4 regions of the Paenibacillus sp. RS8 genome follow, and region 1 is predicted to be linked to each of the others. Evidence: riboswitches for the same ligand, from Rfam matches in the RefSeq annotation. Region 1 holds a riboswitch; each other region holds the start of a gene.

Region 1 (4,571 bases):
ATAATCATGCTGACCAGACAGGATACCTTTGCCACGTAGATTCACCAAATTACTCAACAGTTGCTTGGCTTCTTCAGAAGCTGATGGATTGCTTGGTATAGCCGGGGGAAGAGAGGAAGAAACACTCATAGCCTTCGGAAGACTCTTAACCTCTCCCCAAGGCAGCAAGGAAAAAATAATAAACACCGGTAATATAGTAAACAACAATCTGTTTTGCTTATAATATTTACGCAAATAAATCCTCCTTTCGGTAGCTGTACTGCCTCCACAGGTAATAAATAACATACCTGTTATCGGACAATCGTCTTCTGACCTAATGAGGACTATAGCTTAGTAGCTCTGCAATAACGCAGAGCTACTAAGGATCGACCTTTAATTTTCATCAATCAGGAGACATCCGGAAGAAAAAGCGCACTTGCTGGAACTGTCTCTTTAACTTGACTAGCACTTTCCCACATCAAGCGGACTCTCGCATCGCCTTCATTTTCGTAATACTCCACCTTGATATCATATAGCTGACCAGCCTTCAGCGTAATATTGCCCTTACGCTCAGTGCCACTTTGCTTCGTCCAACTATCAATCACAGATTCCCCATTCACCCAGACACGGATGCCATCATCTGATGTAGTGTAAAATGTATATTGTTCATCATATAAGGGCTTAACTTTACCGCTCCAACGTATGGAGAAACGATCAATCCCAAGGGCGGCATCCGGCGATCCTTGCCGCCAATTGAAATCGATTATTGCATCGGTTCTAATAAGAGCTGCTGCTCCCGATAGCTGCATGTTGTTGTAATACTCTCCTGCAAGCCCCTTCGCGAGAGGAATTGCTGCCTCTCCCTCTTCTTCGGGAGGTGCCGGTGCGGCGCTAGGTGTGGGTACCAAGCTATTATTTAATTTATCTCTAGTCAGGGTATAGCTGCTATTCATAAAAGTTTTGATTGTATCTGCACTGTTATTCTCATAAAGCATTTTTCCCCAGCTCATCATATAAGTCCATTTACTTTGTGATTGTTGAAGCTTCTCCAGATTAGGCATTTCACCATTTTCCCCGATCGCAATCGGTTTGCCCGTGGCTAGACTCAACAAGCTATCATAGTATTTTTGCTGGTAATCATTTTCGTATATGTCTGCTGCCAGGATATCTACTTTATCAGCTCCTGGATAAGTTAACGCATACGGATCTGACCAAACATTGGGAGCATTCGGACTCCATACCCATAACAAATTATTTAATTTATGAACGTTAACAAAACGGTCATACATAATATTCCAAAGTTTAGAAAAGTTATTTTTCTTCCCCCACCAGAACCAGTTCCCGTTCATTTCATGATAGGGTCTCCAAAGTACCGGGACGTTCGCATCTCGCAAGCTTTTTAGAGATACTGCCACCTTGTCAAGTTCAGCAATCAGACTGTTATATTGCTTGGTACCCGGTGTAACGTAACTATCGAATTCACTTTGGCTAAGCGTTTTTTTAACATTATCCCAGTCATAAGAGGTGCCCGGCAGGTTAGCATGAAAAGTCATAGCTACGATCCCGCCCGCTTTATTCCAGTTGATGGCGCTGTTTACCACATTTTGACGCTGCCAGGACATCGTTCCTTCAGACTGGCCACTGATCGCACCCATTTCATAACCGTGAAGAGCTGCATACTGTCCGCTGGTTCCCTTAAGCATATTGTTAATTTCATCTGGACTTTCTAAATAGTCATGCTGGCCAGCAAGGATTCCTTTTCCTGAGATTGAGTAAAAATAGTTAAGCAGCTTTACGGCTTCAGGTGAGGCTCCCGGGGTAACTGGCGTTCCAGAATTTGAAGCAGCTATGACAACAGACGGCGAAATTCCAACAGTAAGCGGAAGTGCAGTCAGAAACAGGACGAGTGACAGAAATGCACCAAACAATCGATACGTACGGTAAGCTTTCAAAATAATCTCCCTTTCGGTAGCCAGGCTGCCACTCTTTCGAAGGCCCTATAGCTTTGCGTCCCTACCTTTCGATAGGTTTGCCTTTTCAATTTAAGAGAAATAATCTCTCTTACCGTAAGTATCGACGACAATTAATGATATATTTAGTGTTTTTATGACTTTTTTTGATAATTGAGTCAATTTACCTGTTTTAAGAAATTCCGAATTGGTTAAATAGATAGGTTAGACCTATGAAATGAATTGTTGTAGTTCTATATCATTCCAGTCTAAAGTAATACGAATATTATCTTCTTCTACTAATTCAGAACCCGTCTGTACCTCTATAAACTCAACATCCGTCAAAGCAAGGATTGCGTGCTTCGTTCCTTCCGGTATACGTACCACGTCCCCAGCCTTCACATTATGTTTTTTCTCATTCAGCACAATACTTGCTTCGCCGCTGACGATTGTCCAAATTTCACTACGTTTGCGATGTAACTGATAGCTGATATTATTCCCCTCGGATATAAAAATCCGTTTAGTCAGCACTTCATTGCCCTCGTCATATTTCACATAATCAATAACTTTGTAATGGCCCCAGCGGCGTTCCTCGTACATCGGTCTCTGTTCAAAGGTCTTCAGCACTTCTTTAATCCGTGGACTCTCGGCTTTATGGGTAACTAGAATCCCATCCGGGCTAGCCGCGATGATCAGATCCTTCGCACCAATTACCGTAATTGGAATATCCAGCTCATTAATCAAGCAAGTCCCCTCAGAATCCGCCGTCACAAAACCCTTGCCTACATGCTTGCTGCTCATTTCCTCTGTTAGCGTATTCCACGTTCCAAGATCCTTCCAGAATCCATCATACGGCTGTACCACAATATGTTCTTCTTTCTCCACCACTTCATAATCAAAGCTGATGGAAGACAATAGCTTATATTGCTTCTGCAATTCTTCATATCCTAAAGGCAACCCTTTACGCTGCAAAATATCTAACAAGTACCCTAGACGGAAGGCAAATACTCCGCAATTCCACAATGCATTTTGCTCGATAAGCTGTTCTGCTTGTATGCGGTCTGGCTTCTCTTGAAAGTGACTCACCTTCATAAAACCGTTCTCCCCCGCCTCTTCGGTGGTAGGAATGATATATCCGTATTTCTCTGAGGCGTGTTCAGGAATAACACCCATTAGAGCCAGATTTGCTCCACTTTCTAGCATAGTCCCTTCAAGCATAGCTATGGTATCGAAAAAGGATGCTTCTACATAAGGGTCAACAGGCAAAATCGCTACCGTCTCCGCTGGAGAAACACCTGCAACCGAATAAAGATAGGTAGCTGTTAAGGCGATAGCCGGAAAAGTATCCCGACGCTCCGGTTCAACGATAATCGGCACATGACTTCCCAGTTGGCTTTGTATCATTTCTACTTGGCCGCGGCCGGTGGCCAGATAAGATGATTCTGCCATCCCCGCTTCCTCCAGCTGTCTCCATACACGTTGTACCATGGATTCTGGTTCACCTTGAGGGCTTTCAAGTACCTTTAGAAATTGCTTTGAACGTGAGTCGTTGGACAACGGCCATAACCGTTTACCTGAACCGCCTGATAGAAGTACCATTTTCATAGATGAACCCTCCCTGAATTATGGAAATCGAGCATATTTGAATTGTTATCAAAACGTCAGCTTCCGCTTAGCCTTATTTCGAGCGGATGCATTAAAAAAATTTGTTAGGTATGAACCACTCCAAGGGATTTTGGACTTCCGATCGCTGTTATCCTCAGATTTCCTGATTGAACCGCTTCTCGCGGTAGAAATCCGAGGATAAAGGCGAACGCTAACGCTTCTACAGTTCCAAATTCCCTTTCCGTTCTTTACCTAACCCATTCCAATCCGTGCTGCACCGGGCTGTGCCAGCCGGAAACGAGCACGTTTTTCTAAAGATTTGCTCCTGCTCCGGGGGAGGCAGCAGCAGCAACTGCAAGAACAACGGCAAGAGCAAGACTAGTTGCCACCACGGGACAAAGACAGAGACAGAGACAATGACAACTACAAATGCTACTGCTACTGCGGTATATAATCAGAGTACCTAACTTTATAAATTGCTTAGAAACTTAAGATAAGGGAACGGAGTGGCGGGGGATAATTTTGGAACTGGAGGAGCGATAGCGTCCGCCTTTGTCTGCGGATTTTAACCGCTATTAGCGGTTAAAATCAGGAAATCTGCAGACAACAGCGGCTGGAAGTCCAAACATTCTCTGGAGTCACGCCTCATCCTTAAATAGAAAAATCACAAGTTCAATCAATATAACTCAGATTAAACCGCTCCAGCCACACTAGCAGAATAACCGCTCAATCCACCCATCTGCGGGCGGCCAACAGAATGATAAACGAGGCCGGTACCCTCGATTTGCTCCTTGGAATACACATTGCGTCCATCGATCAGCACCCCATTACGCATGCTTTTCGCCAGCTGATGCAGATCAATGTCCTTGAGTAGGCTCCAATCGGTAAGCAGGCATACGGCATCGCTGCCCTCAGCCGCTTCCTCTGGCAGATTGCACCAACGAAGCTGCGGATGATCATATTGCTGCCTGAAATTTGTAGCTGCGATTGGATCATACAGTTTAACCGTAGCCCCTTCAGCCACCAGCGCCTCAACAA
Region 2 (4,571 bases), 3.5 Mb from region 1:
ACCTAAGGCACTTAATCAATTACGGCGTGCGCTCACGGAGAAAGGTTTGTCCTTTGCCAGTGAGTCCTAAAGTCCCCATCACAGATTAACACAAAAAGCGGCAAGCTAAGGATTATCCTTGGCCTGCCGCTTTTTGTGTTGCAATATTTAATATTCAATAACAAATGCTGCATTTTTCCATCCGGCATATAGTTACTTTATTTCTTCAATCGTTTCGAGAAGGATATTAAAAGCGGTAATGATTCTAGGTGCCCCTATTGCGGGTACTAAGTGTAATAGAATCCCTTTGAGTTGTTCTACAGTAACTCCCACACGAAGAGCCATGACATAATGAACACCCAATTGATCAAACTGACCCATCGAAATCAGGGCAGAGATAACTGCGATTTCCTTCCAGTCAGCTTCGATTGTGTTGCGTTGAAAAATATCGCCGTAGGCATTTCCCATAATAAATTCAGCCAAATCAGGGAAATGTTCTTTAATCGGAGCCAGTGCCTTAGCTCCGTAGTCTCCTGAGAGATTCGTGAAGTGGTTAAGACCACTGTTTACATTGTCTTTCATAAGTGACCTCCTAATTTAGGTTCAAAGTACGATGAGCAGTCGGAGGGACCTCATCACGGTCTGTTAGCAGTTCAATGACGGCAACACGGTTGATGGCAACAGCGTCCTTGATAGCTGTTTCGAACTCCTCAGCTGTCTCACATTTGTAACCCGTAGCACCAAGTGATTCTGCGAATTTCACAGCGTCCATAGGGACTTCGTAGATCGTTCCGTCAATACGTCCTGTAGTTTTTTCCATACCTTTTAGAGCCATATCTAGCTGTTTATTATTCACAACAATGAATATGACAGGAATATCCTTGCAGACAGCAGCGTTAATCTCTGCGCCTAGCATCATAAAGCAGCCGTCTCCTGTAATGCAGAAGATCGTTTCTTCTGGTGCAGCAACCTTTGCGCCAATTGCCATCCCGATGGAATTACCCATACAAGCAAAGTAAGCATCGAATACAAAACTGCCAGGTTTCTTAACCTTGTACCATTTCGCAGCATGGAAACCGTGACTTCCATCATCAACAAAGACTGTGCTGTTATAAGGAATCAAATCACTCATCGTACTCAAGACCGATGCAAGTGAAAGGTTTGGTAAAATCGGAGGCTCTTCGGTATAATCGGAATTTGTCGGTGCTTCGCGTTTTGTGATGTTGTTCGTGTCAATATTATTGAGATAGCAAACTAGATTGTCACGTAGATCTCCAGTCACTGGAATCGTTTTAGAGAACAATATTTTTCCGACAAAAGTCGGATCGCTATCAAACTGAATTAATGTTGCAGGATGATTTTCCTTTTTAAGATTACAAATAGTCATATCGCTTAAACGTGACCCGAGAACGATAAATAGATCACTTTGATTCAGCAAGTCATCCCCATGGGTACAACCGCCTACTCCAATTGGACCGTGATAGAGTGGATGATCCCAAGCTATAGCTCCTTTACCACCTGGAGATGTAACTACAGGAATATTAAATGTTTCTGCTAATTGAATTAGCTCACTATGTGCTCCTGAGCGGTTAACGCCTTTACCCGCGATAATTATTGGATTCTTTGAGTTATTTATTGCATCAAGTACACGGTCGATATTAGCATGGCTAACCAGTGATTCGCGTTCAGGGATTACAATATTACATTCCTCTAGCAATTCCGTTTGTACATCAAAGGGAATACAAAGGTGAACGGGACCACGATTACCGCTCAAAGCAATGGATATGGCATGATTAAAGATTGTGCTAAAGTGATCTCCACGTTCAATAAGCTTGCTATATAAGGTGGCAGGTCTAAACATATCAGCTAAATCAGCTAGAAAAGAGGTAGAGTCCTGACATTGGGGAATTCCAAGCTCTTTAATAGATTGATGGCCAGTAATAAATAGGACAGGTAGGTTGTTGGCCTTAGCATGTGCTGCTGCAGTTAGTAGGTTTGTTCCACCAGGACCCGAAGTGCCAAAAGCTACGCCTAGTTTTCCAGTTTTCAGCGCATAACCAGCTGCTTCGAAGCCGGAACTGCTTTCATGTCTTCCAGGAATAAATTCAATACCGTAATCTACCATTTTAAGAACGATAGGACAAATGGATTTACCGATGATACCAAAGGAATGGGTAACACCAAGGTTCCGTAGTGCTTCCGACATGTAATCTGCGACTGTCTTCAAAAAATACACCTCACAAGTTGATTGTTATTTTAAAACCAAACACTAGAAAACCTGTGCTCTAAAATAGGGCACAGGTTGGTAGCATAAATCGCCATAGAGACTGAACAAAAGTCCAGTCGTCTTGGTTTTCAGCAACCTGGCAGTCATGGCCTCAGATTAAAAATGAGGCTGTAGATCCATGGTTTTGCGTCATCCTCTTTCGAAGATTTTGCCAATATTAATTTAGAAATTTATAAGAAGAATTTTCCTTTACAATATATTCCTAGACACTCTTTGTCAATATATTATCGCAAATTAACTCGAATTTTGACGAAAGTCTTGTCGAACCTATGAAATAATAGATATAAAAAAACTGCTCCTAAGTCTAAGCTTAGGAGCAGTTTTTGAATTTGTTTATATGATTTGGACGTCACTTAAAACTTGAAAATATGGATCGTCTTCTGTAGATTAAATACAGCCTGAGTCATTTTCTCAGTTTCTTCTGCAACGGACTGCAGGGCATTAATTTGTTCATTCATAGCGGCTGATACTTCTTCGGTGCCGGCAGCGGTTTGCTGCGTGATCGCAGAGATATTCTCGATTGCACTTGAGATTTTCAATGCACTTTCCAACATAAGATCACTTTCGGCAGAGAAGGAGGAGATCTGCTCGGTAATATACTGTACACTTTGCACGATTTGAGCAAAGATATGAGCAGATTGAGTGATCATCTCATTCTGTACCTGTACGACTTCTTCGTTGATAGCGATATTATCAATCGCTTGTTTAATATCAGTTTCGATGCTCCGAACCAAGCCAAAGACTTCCTTCGTAGAAGCCGTTGATTCTTCAGCGAGCTTGCGAACCTCCTGTGCGACTACAGCAAATCCTCGACCATGTTCTCCTGCACGCGCTGCTTCGATGGAAGCATTTAGTGATAACAGGTTGGTCTGTTCAGCGATTTCAGTGATGGTCTTTGTGATCATCGTAATTCCGCGAGCATTTTGAGAAAGGGCTTCGATAGTGTCAGCTACTTTTTGAGTAGCCTGGATGTTTTTACGCATGCCTTCAGCTTGCGTATCAACGGATTGGCGTCCTTGTTCAACTAGCTCTAATGTATGTATTGAACGTCTGTTCATTTCTTTTGTTGAGTTCGTATAATTGGATACTTTATTCTCAATATCTTTAATGGATTCTGTCATTTCAGCGATATCCGTAGATATTTCATTTGCACCAAGAGCTAGCTCGTTAGACGAAGAGGCTACCTGTGCCATGACAATTTTCAAATTCTGATTCTTATCTTCGATTCCACGGCTTGCATCCATAACTTGACGAGTGATTTGTGATGCTTCTGTCAAAATCTTCTTGAGCTTGTCAATCATAGTATTAAAGGAACGGCTTACGTCCCCCATAGACCCGTTCTCGTCGGCTCTACTAGTAAAATCCCCTTTTGAAATACTATGAGATACATTCGCGATGTCATCAAAAGAAGATGTAAGCGTTCTCTCGATAAAGCGGGCCACTGGGAAGGTTAGAGCAGCAAGAACGACGATTAGAACAATACCCAAAATAATGTTGCCTAAGATCATAAAAGTAACTAAAACAGGAATGGCAAATAGTGCGGCAACGAGGTAACATCCGGCAACAATTCTTTGTTTTAACGGAAGTTTATGCATCCAGTTCATTGGTATAATGTCCTCCTTATTAATATTATGTATTGGTGTTATTATATGGGATTTAAAGGTGATTGGTCTATAGTAAGAACTGACATAAATCTTCTTTTCGGAGTAGTTCTTTAGATTTCGTGTCAAAAATCCTCATAAATAGCGGAAATTTTTGCGATAGCAGACTTTACCATCTCTAAAAGTTCTTGCGGTGAAAGTACAATAACCGAGGGACTAAAAGAAAGGATTATCCGGCAGGCCGACTCGATCGTATTAAATTCGGCTTCTACGTTCACCCACTCTGCATTGCTAGATGGCTCTATCATATGGATAGAAACGAATCTTTCACGTTGCAATTCTTTTAAGACAGATGTTCTAACCCTTAATTTTACCGGATATTTTGGCAGTGCTGCTTTGAAGGCTGTAGTGGACTCTTCCCAATAATGTTTTAAATCAAATTCATCAGGCCTGTTAAACCGCTCATTGGTCTCTTCTACGTTTATCAATCTGGACACACGAAAGGTTCGCAGTTCATCCCCTATATTGGCTACGACATACCAAACTCCTCGTTTTGCAACTAACCCAAGAGGTTCAATCATCCGGACTTTTGTCTCGTCGTTCCGGAGATAAGTGATTTTTACTTTACGGTCTTCCCAAAGAGCTCTCTGAAGTACAGAAAGGAACGGATAAGTCTCATCCGAAGGATGCCAACTGGCACCGTC
Region 3 (4,571 bases), 1.3 Mb from region 1:
TATCATAACCAACAATCTTGTACGTATAATTGACGCTGCTATCTACGTTCGTGTCCACGAACTGGTCAGTCCCGGTAAAACCAACCAACACATCATTTCGATACACTTCATACCCTAAGAAATCTTTCTTCAGATCCTTATTCATACTAAAGCTTAATGTGTTCGATTTAGCTGTAGCGTTAGGTGTGATATTAACCTTTATGGCAACATTCTTATCTGCTATTCCTGTGCCCTCATAATGAACCACCGAGTTATTTAAATACCATAGCTTTTTCGGTGCTGGATATTTAGCCAGCTTCTCTTTCGTTTCTGGATTCACAGTGAAGCCATGTCTGGCAAAATAGCTGCTTAAATCCAGCCCCAACACTTCGGAGGAGAACTCTACTAAATACTGTTGCTTGGAATTGTCACCGTTAGGAAGGGATACCTTTCGCTCGCGGTACAGCTTGGTCAGTTCGGTCCAGTAACCAGGGTGCGCCAATTCCAACTGCCAGTAGGCACCGAGCTGTGCAAATAAGCCCTGCTGATTCATAACCACTTTATTTTCTTCGAGGACATATTTATAAATATCACTCTCAAAAGGAATACGAGTATCAATAGAATCCGCATAGACTGACATCAACATAGACACCATATTATTAGTTACTTCACCATATTCCCGTTCACCCATAGCCAAGCGATGCCCAATTTCATGATTCAATCCCCAACCTGGATAGACTTTGTTAAAATCACCTAACATCGTCGCTACGGTCCCAATTTGTATCCCAGTATGATCTCCCGCGGCATACATTGCACCATAAGGCTGCATCAATCGAATATTTTCACGAATTAGCTTGGCATCATGAATCTCGCTGCTGCCATCCAAGCCGTAGAAGTCAAAGATCGTCTTCATCCAAGTATCATAGCCGGTTACGGTATTCAGTGGATTGTTTTCTTGTGTAATAAACTTGTTATAGGCTTCTGTAGCCGTTCCTGTAAAAATAACATGATCGCTGACCATTTCTACCACATCAATAAGCTTGCGATCTTGAACATTCGGATGTGCTGCCTTATCTTCATCTAATTTTTGTTTGTAGGTGGTTAGGAAGGCTTTGAATTGTTCTGGATCTGTGGTCTTTGTCATCATAGGGATCTTCGTAAGCCCCTCAAACCGGATCAAAGGTGCTTTCCCTTGTTCTTCAGCTGTATATGGATTGACGATATACACTGTACCGCCCTTAGTCACATCATGTGCATAATAACTATTCGTCGCAAACTCAGGAACGGTTATAGTGTTTTTACCAGGACGTAATTGCACGCTTCTAGCCCAAACATTCCAAGCCGCCTCTTGTTGCGAAAATACTATTGCAGGTAATTTATCAGTAGAAGCTGCATCTACATAAATATTGATCGTATCTCCAGGCATTGCAACGAGTCCCGTAGGTTGGTTGTTCGTACCGAAACCAATTCTCAGGTTTTGCTGTGCATGCTTTTTCATATCCCCACGCTGTTCAGCCTCAATAATGGTGCCTTCGGTTTGAACTTCACCATTTACTAGCTTCTTAGCCAAATCCAATGAGTCTTTAAGGATTGGATAGAGCGGATGTACTTTTGCCGCCTCTTCTAATTCATTGATTGCATTGGCGCTATTATAAGCAGGAACAACCGCACTCATCGTTCCATCTGTGAAAATACCATTCACAGCTTCGCTTACTTTATCCTCTGTATAAAATCTAAATTCAGCCGCAAAAGGTCTGTTAATATTGGCTTTTGTGAACTTGAATTTCAATCTTTTAAACTTCGTAGGCTCGAATTTAAACTCCAGAAAGTCGTTCGTACTAGTCGCGGTTCCGCTAGATACGAGCTGAAAGGTCTCTCCCTTACTCGTCTCTGATGCATAGATTTCAAAAGCTTCTGGGAACCCTTTGCGATTATCTCTAGCCAGGAAAGCCACTCTGTCTAATACTTTGGCCTGTGCTAATTCAAACACGACTTCATTCGTGAAGCTGTCGTCATTATTTTTGTTCGTTTCCCAATGTGTATTCGGCAGATCATCGAGCATGTATTCCGGTTTCGTACCTGGGTAGCTTCCACCATTCACCGTTACTTTTGATACGTTTGAGTTTGGCATTCTGTAAGCTTCGCTATAGGCATTTTCATATGCTGTGCCATACCCCTTTAACTTCGAAACCTTAGCTGCCGTTTCCTCTACTTGATGGTTTTCCAGAAGCACCTTTGCATTCTCTATATCTGCTTGAAACTGCGTGTACAGTGGATGTAACTGCACTTCTTGTTCTAAAGCGGTTAACTTCTCTACCGTATTAAATGCTGCACTAACTTGACTCAAGGTATCATCTGTAAATAAGTTTTTCATCTTTGCCGATATGGCATCTTCTTTGTAAAAAGAAAATTCAGCCGCACTCGCCCAATCCTGGTTAGCTTTTTTGTAGACAAATTTAAGTCTCTTGAAAGCTGTAGGTGCAAACTCAATCTCCACAACATCTCCTGCTCCGCCTTTATATTCTCCAGAGGATATTAGTGTAAAATCGCCTGCATCCGTAGTTGAGCCATAAATATCAAATTCCTGAGCAAACCCCTTACCCTTTGCACCGGATTGTCTTGCAGCATATACGATTCTATTTAATTCCGTGGACTCATTAAAAACAAAGACAACCTCGTTCGTAAACGTTGAGCTATTCGGTTTGCCCGTTTCCCAATGCGTACTCATATCGCCATCAATAGCCTTAGCTATTGGTGAACCTGAGTAGTTGCCACCATTATTCGTGATGGATTTAATATTTGCAGGATTCATTTTAAAAACATCGTTATAAGCGCTAAGGATAGCCTTTCCATACAGATCAAACGGAATAACTGACGCACTGCTTAATAGCTCAGCTTTGCTTTGTACTACGCTGTTCACTACACTTACCTTGCTTACATCACTTGCTAAAGCATAACCTGCCTCGCTCGAAAAACTGGCTATCATGGCTGCCGATGTAGCGATTGCAATCATTTTTTTCATCTTTTCTACCCCCAGATGTAATATGAATCTCTTCAGTACCCAAAAATGGGCACAAAAAAAACTACCCCAAAAGAGTAGCTTGATTGCGTATAAAGTCCATAAAAATTAAGACTTAATTTTTATTAAACTTTAACAAGCATAAACGCCCCGACGCCCTTCTAAGGACGATACGCGTTTAAGCGAGAAATATAAGACATTAAGTATAGGTGTATAACTTATACTCACTTATATTTTAACAAAAAGCGTAATACACTCTTTGGCAGCTGGCTGACAATAGTTATAATAACCTTAGTCCCTATAGCTTTGCGTCCCTACATTTCCATAGGTTTGCCTATGAAGTTTCGAATACATTACAAAGAGTAACATAACGCTACATCTGATCGCATGATTAATTGGTATGAAATCCGAATAGGTAATTGCAATTAGTTTTTCTGTTCTGATAGATATTTTTTATTAACTATCCCAGACTATGAATGATACTTTAGAACTGCTTAGCGGCTTAATCTCTTAGCCCAAACAAACGCCGGAACCAATTCCACACATCACCCGTGATCGGAATTAACCCGAAACCATGCTCTCCAACAGCGATTACACCATATGCCCATTGTCCAATAGCTACCGCACCTCCAGCGATTCGCCCTATGGCTATCGCCCCAAACGCCGTATCGCCTATGGCTATCGCTCCCAATGCTTTTTCGGCTATCGCGATCGCTCCCACAGCCACTCCTGCAATCGCAATTGCTCCCGCGGCAAAGCCAAGCCAACTAAGTGCTATCGCTCCGAGCGCTAACCACATCCCCAGTGATATAGCACCTACGGATAGTACACCGACGCTTATTGCACCTATGGATATCAAGCCTATAGCTACATCTCCAATAGCAATTAAACCAACAGCCGTCTTCACTTGTGGCTTGCTTCCGTGACCATACCCCTGACCTGAGTATCGACCTAAATTGCTGCGGATACTTACCACCGGAAATGATGGAGACGGCCATTGATAATCAATTTCCCGTCCACCTAACCCTCTAGAATCCGCCCAGCGCGTGATGTACTTATGCCATTTCATATCCATCCCGTCCCCCTTCTCAATTACCTTAATTATACAACCCCGGGGTTTACCTGTACTCAGACTCTGACCTGAAATCCATCTCATCCTCTAGACGGAGATATGCTCCTTAGGATCACTGTTTGGGAATAGGATCAGGCTTTCCAAATAAATATCCCTGAAACAACTGATAACCACTCTGCTTAAGCCATTCAAAGTCCTCTCTAAACTCCACACCTTCTGCTAAAGGAACGGATTGGATTTCTAAAGCTTTTTGTAAAAATTGTTTAGCTATTTTCTGTTTGTTCAGATCGCTGGACACACCCTGCACATATTTCATATCCAGCTTCATGTAATGGGGTTTAAGCTCCAATAACATCTCGATTGTGCTGAAGCCCTCGCCAACATCATCTAAAGCGTATTCAAATCCCCGATCCTTGTAATATGTCAAAATAGCTTTCAAATGAGCGAGATCATCCACTTTCTCCGTCTCAACAACTTCAAAGACAAAAAGAGACGGATCGA
Region 4 (4,571 bases), 540 kb from region 1:
GCGGTGTTTAACGATACGACAGCCTTGGGCAACGTTGATTGCTCTTGGTGAAAAACAGTTCGAAACTCGATCATGGAGAACAACCTACCGCGGGGGGTTAGGTATTCATGCCGGAATGAGGATAGATAAGAAGATATGTGAACAGGAACCATTCAGGTCGATATTGGCGAAGCATGGTTATACAGCAATAAATTTACCAACAGGGTTTATTATTGCGTTAGGTCAACTCACGGGGTGTTATGAGGTTACACCGGAGGTGGACCTAAGGGAATGGATAAAGGGAAATGAATATGATTTTGGCGACTATAGTGAAGGGCGTTTTGCTTGGAAGCTTGAAGATGTTCATCAGTTAAGTCATCCTGTACCGGCTAAGGGCAGATTAAGCTTATGGGAGCATCCAGATCTAGCCTAAACCAAAAATTGATCTTTTTAATGTGATTTTCATGTGAGCATCATCTTATTTTCAGGTTCGGGGTATATATTGAAGACACCAAACACCCCCCAGTGTTTTGTGGTATAAATCTCTTAGGTCTTGCCAACTCCCATGGTAAGGCCTATTTTTTTGTTCGCTAATGGAAATGGGGGGAGGGGCGTAACTTTTTACGCGGCTTTACTTAATCTGATACTGCCCTTCATAGCTCTTAAAAGATGAAATATCCAGCCCGAGATATCTGCGCATATGAATAGCAGCTTGTGCAGCAACGATGTCGTTTAACAGCAGCATTCGTTCATGGTATCCGCGACATATAAATTTGGCTTCTATCCCTGTGTTGAGCCTGTTCTGCTCATATACCTTGATTCCCCGTTTTCTCATTTCCGAACGAACATCTCTTAGATCTGCTGTAGCTACTGCCGCGGCGGTTCCAAGAACCTCCAGATAGGGGGCGGGCGTTCGTAAATGTGTAGATAAAATGGCGGAGTCCCGTTCGAAAGCTGATAAAATCATCGGAAGCAATAAATAAGATTTCACCAGCATGTTGTCTCTGCTTTCAGCTCTATGCATGAATCTCATCACCTCTAATGGGAACGTATATTCGTATTCTACCCCGATATCCCAAAAATAATCAATGGTATTTCTAAACAGCCAGTCCAATGTGATTAAATTCACAACTAAAATAGAAAGAATAAAATATATTAAAATTGTAATAATAAAAATTAATGATTTAGGCTTATGAAAAGGAGAATTAGGATGAGAGAGGAAGGAAGTCTCCGCCGTGGATTGGTATTTGGTTTGATTTTTAGTATTCCATTATGGATATCGATATTAGGCTATATACAGTTACTTTAAAATTGAATAAAAACTTTTGCGTGAAGCGCCTTTAGGTGCTTTTTTTGTGCTGGTTAATGTGTATGATTATTAAAAGGAATTGATTGACATTTGTGGGGGCGGAGCGCTAAACTATTATTAGTTCAAAAGTATTAAAAGTCATAGACGATTATTTAATAGGATGCTTAAACTGCCGGTTCTATTTTGCAAAGGGTATACATATATAATCATGATAATAGCAAACCGCCCGAAAGGGTGGGACGCAAAGTCCAGGAGTCTAAAGTGTCTTAAGGACACTATGACCGTCCGACTGCCATGAGAAGGGAATTCTACTTCTTTTTTGGCGGTCTTTTTTGTTGTTAGGTCTTTTAGAGTTTCTGGTAATTATTCTGATTAGATATAAATGATAGATTTAGGAGGTGTGCTTTTTGAAAAGAAGAATAAAACCGCTACTCTCACTAGTATTAGCGGGGGCTTTAATGGTAGGCAATGGACTTTCCGGAGGGCATTTGGTAAATGCAGCAGGGGAGGTACCTCCCTATACTCCTACACCTGTGTTAGGTATTGCAGGGAATTTTAATACTTTTATTTTTGGGGATTTCAAACAATCTAATGATCAGGTTCATGGGCGCCTTGCCGCCAAAGGTAACATTACATTGCAGAATTACGGCGTATCCAAGGATAATCCAGGTGGAGATGTCCTTATTGCTGGTAATGACATTACTTTTACTAATGGTACTATTCATGGAGCATCCGTTTATGGTGGTGTTTTTTCCAGCAACGGTGTAGATCTTAAAGAACCAGCGAGAAAAGGAACGCCTATTGATTTTGATGCTGAAGAGCAATTTCTTATCGGACGTTCTAATGAATTCTCTTCACTTACTACAGTTGGAACTTTCAAAAAGGAATATGGGAAAATAACAATTGATGCTCCGGAATCATTTAACGTTCTTAATCTAAGTGCTGCCGATTTCGCTAATGCTAATGGCTTACAGTTTAATATTGCAAATAACGCCACAGTTATCGTTAACGTTAGTGGAAGTTCAGTTGAAATTCCAAGTTTTCAAATATGGGGAGGCAGCCCTAACAAGGTATTATTTAATTTTTATGAAGCTAGCACTGTAAACATAGGAAGTTTAACGATAGAAGGAACTATCCTAGCTCCGCATGCGAAAGTAACTTATAATTCTGGTGAACTGCATGGGACACTGATTGCAAAGGGATTTGCTGGTGGGGTACAGATGCATTGGTATCCATATGGAGGGGAGGAACCACCTCCGACACCAACGCCGACCGTGACACCAACACCAACGCCGACTGCGACGCCAACACCGACGCCGACTGTGACGCCAACACCGACGCCGACCGTGACACCAACACCGACGCCGACCGTGACACCAACACCGACGCCGACCGTGACACCAACACCGACTGTGACACCAACACCGACGCCGACTGTGACGCCAACACCGACGCCGACTGTGACGCCAACACCAACGCCGACCGTGACACCAACACCGACGCCGTGCGTGACACCAACGCCGACCGTGACGCCAACACCGACCGTGACACCAACGCCGAAACCAACACCAACGCCGAAACCAACACCAACGCCGAAACCAACACCAACGCCGAAACCAACACCAACGCCGAAACCAACACCAACGCCGAAGCCAACACCAACGCCGAAACCAACACCAACGCCGAAACCAACACCAACGCCGAAACCAACACCAACGCCGAAGCCAACACCAACGCCGAAACCAACGCACACACCAAAACCAACACACACACCAACGCCGACTGTGACACCAACACCAACGCCGGACGTGACGCCAACACCAACGCCGACTGTGACGCCAACACCAAAGCCGACTGTGACGCCAACACCAACGCCGGACGTGACACCAACACCAACGCCGGACGTGACGCCAACACCAACGCCGACTGTGACGCCAACACCAACGCCGGACGTGACGCCAACACCAACGCCGACTGTGACGCCAACGCCAACGCCGGACGTGACGCCAACACCAACGCCGGACGTAACGCCAACACCAACGCCGGACGTGACGCCAACACCAACGCCGACTCCGTCGTCTGAGGCAACACCAACGCCGACTCCGTCGTCTGAGGCAACACCAACGCCGACTCCGTCGTCTGAAGCAACACCAACGCCGACTCCGTCGTCTGAGGCAACACCAACACCGACTCCGTCGTCTGAGGCAACACCAACGCCGACTCCGTCGTCTGAGGTAACACCAACACCGACTCCGTCACCGGTGGCTCCGGTATTCCCAACACCAACGCCATCCTCCGTAATTGGCATTATCGTCGTTAATGATGACCCTGTGCCACTTGGACCTGTAGCTTCATCGACGCCAGTACCAGTACCAACACCAACACCGTCGGGTAGTACAGAGGTGCTTGTTGATGATGACGAGATCCCATTAGGATCAGTAACGGAGGTAACGCCAACACCGTCACCAGAGGATATCGCCGTGGTGGATGATACAATCCCGCTAGGTAATCCACCTGTGGATGAACTTCCGAAAACGGGAGAATCAAGTCCAGTCCCTTATTATGTAGCTGGTCTAGGTTTTGCACTTATTGGATTGCTAATGAGAAATAGATTCTCTAACAAGAAATAATAAACGGTATTTGTAACGAGAACATAAGGTATGCCAGAACAGAAAAGAGCCGCTTTCGGGACATATTCCGATAGCGGCTTTATTTTGTAATGATTGTTATATTTTGGAGCAATCTAAGCAGATGCTATACTGATTTACAACGGATATGAGGAAAGGACGGGGAAGATGAATTGGTATGGTTCTTCATTAGTGCGATCATCGTCATAGGGGCTCTGATCTTTGCGGGCTTTTTCTTTTATGGTATTGCTATTAAACGAGCACCGAAGGAATTTCTGAGTAATAATCGTGATTTGAAGGCTGATCCCCCGGTTGCCGGGGCTTCTTGGGGGGAGGGGAAGGATTGGGTTTCCACTCAGAGCTTTGAGAATGTTGAGATTATATCTGAGGACGGGCTGCAACTAAGAGGATACTTGCTCCTTTCGGATCATGCTGAGGGACGTACAGCGATTCTAGCCCACGGTTATTCTGGAAAAGGGAAGGATATGGGTGCGTACGCCAAAATCTATTACGAGAGACTGGGCTTTAATATCCTGATTCCCGATGCCAGGGGGCATGGGGAAAGCGCTGGGAATTATATTGGTTTTGGTTGGCATGAGCGCAAGGATTATTTGCAGTGGATTGAATATATGATTAAAAAGATTGGGTCCAGTGCT

The links. A riboswitch is a leader RNA that binds a small molecule or an ion and turns the genes downstream of it on or off. The one in region 1 is predicted to bind cyclic di-GMP.
Region 2: another riboswitch for cyclic di-GMP. It lies ahead of ACDZ28_RS29565 (thiamine pyrophosphate-binding protein); the one in region 1 lies ahead of ACDZ28_RS13220 (glycosyl hydrolase).
Region 3: another riboswitch for cyclic di-GMP. It lies ahead of ACDZ28_RS07215 (NPCBM/NEW2 domain-containing protein); the one in region 1 lies ahead of ACDZ28_RS13220 (glycosyl hydrolase).
Region 4: another riboswitch for cyclic di-GMP. It lies ahead of ACDZ28_RS10875 (choice-of-anchor A family protein); the one in region 1 lies ahead of ACDZ28_RS13220 (glycosyl hydrolase).

Annotation. Positions count from the first base shown of each region.
Region 1 covers NZ_CP168131.1:2,663,020-2,667,590, reverse strand. Annotated here, with positions in the region: gene ACDZ28_RS13225 (glycosyl hydrolase) at 1-234, opposite strand, end outside; gene ACDZ28_RS13220 (glycosyl hydrolase) at 387-1,931, opposite strand; cyclic di-GMP riboswitch class I at 1,944-2,023, opposite strand; gene ACDZ28_RS13215 (sugar phosphate nucleotidyltransferase) at 2,160-3,533, opposite strand; gene ACDZ28_RS13210 (UDP-glucose/GDP-mannose dehydrogenase family protein) at 4,225-4,571, opposite strand, start outside.
Region 2 covers NZ_CP168131.1:6,273,804-6,278,374, reverse strand. Annotated here, with positions in the region: gene ACDZ28_RS29575 (DNA-binding protein) at 1-70, shown strand, start outside; gene ACDZ28_RS29570 (carboxymuconolactone decarboxylase family protein) at 193-561, opposite strand; gene ACDZ28_RS29565 (thiamine pyrophosphate-binding protein) at 572-2,215, opposite strand; cyclic di-GMP riboswitch class I at 2,334-2,429, opposite strand; gene ACDZ28_RS29560 (methyl-accepting chemotaxis protein) at 2,620-3,870, opposite strand; gene ACDZ28_RS29555 (YafY family protein) at 3,993-4,571, opposite strand, start outside.
Region 3 covers NZ_CP168131.1:1,335,565-1,340,135, forward strand. Annotated here, with positions in the region: gene ACDZ28_RS07215 (NPCBM/NEW2 domain-containing protein) at 1-3,001, opposite strand, end outside; cyclic di-GMP riboswitch class I at 3,257-3,343, opposite strand; gene ACDZ28_RS07220 (hypothetical protein) at 3,501-4,067, opposite strand; gene ACDZ28_RS07225 (EAL domain-containing protein) at 4,183-4,571, opposite strand, start outside.
Region 4 covers NZ_CP168131.1:2,121,875-2,126,445, forward strand. Annotated here, with positions in the region: gene ACDZ28_RS10865 (ASCH domain-containing protein) at 1-412, shown strand, start outside; gene ACDZ28_RS10870 (hypothetical protein) at 611-1,108, opposite strand; cyclic di-GMP riboswitch class I at 1,495-1,585, shown strand; gene ACDZ28_RS10875 (choice-of-anchor A family protein) at 1,696-3,918, shown strand; gene ACDZ28_RS10880 (alpha/beta hydrolase) at 4,089-4,571, shown strand, end outside.